Regions from separate parts of the Paenibacillus sp. FSL H8-0259 genome, predicted to be linked through region 2. Evidence: riboswitches for the same ligand, from Rfam matches in the RefSeq annotation. Region 2 holds a riboswitch; the other holds the start of a gene.
What was found. A riboswitch is a leader RNA that binds a small molecule or an ion and turns the genes downstream of it on or off. The one in region 2 is predicted to bind cyclic di-GMP.
Positions count from the first base shown of each region.

Region 1: another riboswitch for cyclic di-GMP. It lies ahead of NSU01_RS02525 (choice-of-anchor A family protein); the one in region 2 lies ahead of NSU01_RS33950 (flagellar assembly protein A).

Region 1 is NZ_CP150147.1:583,938-587,077, forward strand. Features, by position in the region: gene NSU01_RS02520 (hypothetical protein) at 1-916, opposite strand, end outside; cyclic di-GMP riboswitch class I at 1,786-1,875, shown strand; gene NSU01_RS02525 (choice-of-anchor A family protein) at 1,957-3,140, shown strand, end outside.
Region 2 is NZ_CP150147.1:7,899,487-7,902,626, reverse strand. Features, by position in the region: gene NSU01_RS33955 (DMT family transporter) at 1-171, shown strand, start outside; gene NSU01_RS33950 (flagellar assembly protein A) at 239-1,864, opposite strand; cyclic di-GMP riboswitch class I at 1,967-2,060, opposite strand; gene NSU01_RS33945 (isochorismatase family cysteine hydrolase) at 2,579-3,140, shown strand, end outside.

The sequences.
Region 1 (3,140 bases), 930 kb from region 2:
GCTGAACCAACACCAACACCAACAACAGAGCCAACACCGACACCAACACCAACATCAACACCGACACCAACACCGACACCAACACCGACATCAACACCAACAACAGAACCAACACCGACACCAACAACAGAACCAACACCGACACCAACAGCAGCACCGACACCAACGCCAACGGCAGAGCCAACACCGACACCAACGGCAGAACCGACACCAACACCAACGGCAGAACCGACACCAACACCGACAGCAGCACCGACACCAACACCGACAGCAGCACCGACGCCAACACCAACAGCAGATCCAACACCAACACCAACGGTAGAGCCGACACCAACGCCAACGGCAGAGCCAACACCGACACCGACACCGACACCGACACCAACACCAACACCAACACCAACGTCAGAGCCGACACCAACACCAACACCAACACCAACACCAACACCAACACCAACACCAACACCAACACCAACACCAACACCAACACCAACACCAACACCAACACCAACACCAACACCAACACCAACACCAACACCAACACCAACACCAACAGTAGAGCCAACACCGACACCAACGGCAACACCAGTACCAACACCAACGGCTGAACCAACACCAACACCAACACCAACACCAACACCAACACCAACACCAACACCAACAACAGAGCCAACACCGACACCGACACCAACACCAACGGCAGAACCGACACCAACACCGACAGCAGCACCGACACCAACACCGACAGCAGCACCGACGCCAACACCAACAGCAGATCCAACACCAACACCAACGGTAGAGCCGACACCAACGCCAACGGCAGAGCCAACACCGACACCGACACCGACACCGACACCGACACCGACACCGACACCAACGGCAACACCAGCACCGACATTACCACCGACACCAGTGCCATCGTCTGCACCGCCCGTCTTTATTAATGTAGTGCCAACGCCGACTCCAATAATCGGCTATATTGTAAATCCGGATACCATAATCATTGATGATCCGCTGCCTTTGGGCCCTGTGGCAACAGCAACACCTCGGCCGTTAGTGGTGACACCAAGTCCAACCCTAACGCCAAGCCCAAGCGCAACACCAAGTTCAACGCCGATTGTGACAATCATTGATGAAGAGATTCCGTTAGGCAATGTACCTGCGGATGCCGCGCTCCCGAAGACTGGTGAGTCCAGTCCGGCTCCTTATTACTTAGTCGGTCTAGCCCTTGCAGGATTGGGAATATTCCTCGGCAGAAGATCCAGAACAGATAAACGTAAATAAATGCAATCCGTAAGATCCTTTCCGAAAGGCTGGCGATATCACCGCTAAATCGGGAAAAGGCTGCTTTGGGAGAAGACGTTCTCCTGAAAGCAGCCTTTTTCATATGGGATATACATTTGTTATTATGTTTCCTCTTAAAAGAAAATGTGCTAAGGAGAAAGAGGTGCGTCTTTAAGATCATGGGCCCTCATGTTTATATTAAAATTTGCAATATTAAAATTAGTTCTTTATACATGGTTCCAAAATATTCTTGTAGGTGCCATCGAGGGCGATGAGAGGATCGGGATTTAGGTGAAAAAGCTATAGATTCTTTAAAAAAACCTTTTGTAACAGTGCTTTGGAATGAATTAGCAGATATAATCTATTACCAGATGTTTCAAAGGATTTCATTGACAATCAGCCTTGATAGCGGATAAACTAAAAATAGTTCCAAAGTAACGAATGTCATAGACATTAGTATAAAAGTTTGATTTAGTACATAATTTCACAACCTAATCTTCCACTGACGTATAAACGCAAACCGTTCGAAAGGACGGGACGCAAAGTCCAGGAGTCTAAAGCGCGATGGAGCGCAATGATCGTCCGACTGCCGTAAAGAGAGCAATCCTCTTTCCGGCGGTCTTTTTTTGTTATATAAATGTGGCCTATATCTATATTAACTGTGAGGTGAGCTGTATGTTCCAATTAAAAAAATTCAAACGTCTTACGGTGTTCGGACTTATAGCAGTTCTGATTGTAGGAAGCGGCGGAATTATTTCACTGGGGAGCACCTCAGTTAAAGCCGAGGGCAACTCTTTGCCGGGCAATGCATCCAAGTATAATGTGTTCATCTTGGGAGATGTTGATGTTAAACATAGTGATATTGAAGGTAGATTAGCTGCCGGCGGAAACGTGAATTTAAATGTTAATTATTCTGTGGGACATAGTCTTACTAGTGAGGAAACGAAGGAAGCCTACTCTCTCATCGCCGGTGGTAATCTGTATTATTCCCAGGGAGAAACCGTGGGTGATGTAGTCTACGGGGGGAGTTATAGCGGCAGCGGCGGCCCGCGCGGGGGAACAGGAAGCTTACAACAACAAGTAAATGTTGTGGACTTTGCAGCCGAGTTCAGTTTGCTCCGTGAGAAATCTCAGCAGCTTGCTTCTCTGCCTGTTAATGGGGTTACCACTGCCAACTCCGGTAATTTCTTTTTGGAAGGTACAAATTCGGATGTTAACATATTTACTGTAGACGGCAGCAAGCTGTCTAGTGCAAATGAGTTGAGAATTAAGATTCCCGATGGCTCAACAGCTATAGTTAATATCTCCGGTACTTCAGTAACTATGAAGAATATGGGGACTGGAATTAATGGTAACGGAAATAAGGATAACGCTATGAACAGTAAAGTGTTATATAACTTCAGTCAAGCGACCAGTCTTCAAATCGAAGGTATCGGAGTTCTGGGATCTGTGCTGGCTCCATATGCCTCTATTCAATTTAATAATGGTCAAATCAACGGGAATCTGATCGGAGCTTCGCTCTCAGGATCGGGAGAATCCCACCATATACCTTATAAAGGCCAAGATCCGCCAACGGCAACGCCGACGCCACCGGCAACGACGCCGACGCCAACAGCAACACCAGCAGCGACACCGACGGCAACACCGGCAGCGACGCCGACGCCAGCAGCGACGCCGACGCCAACACCGGCAGCGACGCCGACGCCAACAGCAACGCCAACGCCAACGGCAACACCGGCAGCGACGCCAACACCAACGCCAACGGCAACACCGGCAGCGACGCCAACACCGACAGCGGCACCAACGGCAACACCGACAGTGGCACCAACGGCAACGGCAACACCGGCAGCGACGCCGAC
Region 2 (3,140 bases):
CCGCTGATTTCCATCGGCTCCAGTGTAGTCTTATTGCATGAACAGATTACGTTGAATCTGGTCATCGGTATGCTGCTGATTGTGAGCAGCATTATTCTGGTGAATGTCAGGCTGGGCCGGAATGCCGGGAGTGTCCTGCAGACCCCGGTACCCGGTCTGGGTAAGGAATAAACAAACGGCTGCTCCCTCAGAAGAGGGGCAGCCGTTTGTACTTGTCAGGGGTTACATTACAGCAGGCTTAGACCGTTTCTGCGTCCGCGTCCCGCAGGATCAGTTCTCCGCCGGACTCCAGGATACTGTTATGGGAACGGGCGATATTAATGAAGACATGCTCCTCCTGGAGCAGTTCAATGTCTTCACACAGATTACGCAGCAGCCGGGAGAAGCTGTTCAGAACACTGTCAGTGATAAACTCGGTGAACTGCCCCGGATGGGTAAAAACCTCCAGCATCTGCTTGAGCTGATCCGTACCGGGCTGGGGGGCCCCTTCCATGCACAGCAGTGCGGATTTAAGATCGCTGATCAGGCACTCTATATGGCTGTACTTATCCTCCAGCAGCAGCATAACCACCAGACCGTATTTCACGGATTGCTGGCGGGATTCTACATTCTTGGCCAGCAGCCGGGCGGCTTCCCGCAGTCCGCCAACTTCAGTCAGCAGAAGACTGGAGAAGCGGTGCAGGCGGTGCTGGTGTACCCCGGCAAGTCCGGTGTGCAGGCTGCAGCCGGTTACTTGACCGCTTATATAGATACTGCCTGTAGCCGTAATTGTAGATTGGCAGACGTTGCCGTAGATATACACATTCCCTAACGCCTCAATACACATAGGGCCTTCAATATCTGAGGGTACGACGATGTCACCTGCAAACATAATCTCACGGGCTGTTGCCGCCATTTCCTTGGTGATGAGGCATAGGTCCGGGAAATCGCAGGTTGTGACGCTGCCGGAGTCTCCGCAGATGCGGGGTCTGCCCGTACGCAGAGCCGCGATCTCCCCGTTTGGAAGCAGCCGTGCATTGTCTCCGGCTGCGAAATAAATATCCTGCGGTGGAGGTGGAGGCAAGATGCCTCCTTCTACGTCGAATCCGGGAATTCCCTCTTCGGGCGGCAGCTTGCGGGCGAATACCTCTCCCTCTCTGGCGAAGGGGGCTCCCGGAAACCGCAGATAATCTAAGGAATCTGCAGCTTCCGCAGTTCGTCCCTCCCGGAGCATTCCATTGCCTGTGAGCGTATGCTCCGGGAGGGATAGCTGCAGCCTTGATTTCTTGCCGGGCAGCGGGGCTCTCCCTTCTGCGATACAGACAGGGAGATATGTAGGGTTGTTCAGTTCGGCGTATAGGGCCGGGATATTCAGATTCCGCAGAATGGAGCGGTTATCCAGCGAAGAAAGAATCTGTTCTATGGTGAGCGTGGACAGCAGCATCGCCCGGTTAGGCTCAGCCCGGACTGCGGCTTCGAAGGAAGCCGGGCAATTGACCAGATTCCAGGCGTACTTCTCTGCACGGTACAAGGTGAAATGCACTTTGAGCTTGTCAGGTGAAACCGTAATCTGATACTGTGGCTTCTCGCAAATTTCCCAGGTAATATGATCCGCTGAGGTTACCTCAGTAGGCTCTGTAACGGTCTTCCAGTTGATCTTCAGCACTACAGGATGAACAGCGGAGATCCGGGCGGGCTTGCCGCCAGAGAGCGGGGGAGTAATGAAGATCTGATTATTCTGCACAAGGATAATTCCATCCTTATCTCCATTCATCCCGCCGGAAGTCCGGCCCTCCACAGAGAAAGAATCCAGGAATCCGGTCCGTTCAAGCATCAAGGATTCCACGAAATCATATCGGGTTGGTTCGATGAATTGCTGCGGCATTATCTTAACCTCGCTTTTTCGTATAATCAATGGCATTCGTACAGAAAAGAGCATCATAAAGCCTGGGGGATCTCCCGGTGACTGATGGCTTACGTGGTCTCTATTGGCAGCCTGGCGACCATAAACGCGGATTCTCAGCATTCTTAGGCCCATTGCTTTGCGTCCTACCCTTTCAGGAAGTTTGCCTTTAGAAATAGATCAATGATATACACTCAGCATGAGGCGATTTCAATCGACTGTAATCGACAAAAAAGGTCATAACTGGTTCCTGCGCTGCAGGAACTTCTGCAAACAAGCTTAATTCTAGTACTTAAGGAGCTATTTTTCAACTGTATTCTGCCAATTTATTAATAATCTTGAAATGTGCAGCTCTATATTGCTTGAAAAACTGGTTTCCCAGCGCTTACAGCTTATGGGAGGAGTCTGCTCTGCAAGAACAGCCGGATCTTTGAGCTGGAGAACGGACTGCTGCTGAGGCTGCCTGCGTTGGGCGGCTTTTTTAATATATGAATAGGGTTAATCCGGGGCTTATATGTAATGTTTATGTTATATATGTAGAATAACACAAACAATTAGCGCATTATTTCGTAATAAAAACGAAGACATTGCAAATTTGTTGTAATATAATCTAACAAACAGCAGGAAATATAAAATTAATGTTAATAAACATAACATTAAATACATGCATTGAATTCTGGAAGGGGAGCATGAACCATGCAGATTACAGCAGCACCTTACACCTGGCCCTATGACGGCGTCCTTGATCCGGCGAAGACGGCACTGATGATTATCGATATGCAGACGGATTTTTGCGGCAAAGGCGGTTACGTGGAGCGAATGGGCTACGACCTCTCATTAACATCCAGAGCGATTCAGCCGATTGGGCGGCTGCTGGCACGCATCCGGGAAATTAACGGATTCACCGTTATCCATACCCGGGAAGGCCATAAGCCGGATCTGTCCGATCTGCCGGCGAATAAACGGTGGCGGAGCAGACAGATCGGTGCTGAGATCGGCTCGGAAGGACCGGCGGGACGGATTCTCGTACGGGGCGAGCGCGGCTGGCAGATCATTGATGAACTGGCACCTATACCGGGAGAGCACATTATTGACAAGCCGGGTAAAGGCAGCTTTTATGCTACGGACCTGGATTTAATATTGAAGAATAAAGGGATTACCCATCTGATTCTGACCGGAATCACGACGGATGTCTGTGTACACACGACGATGCGCGAAGCCAATGACCGCGGTTATGAATGTCTGATCCTGGAGGATT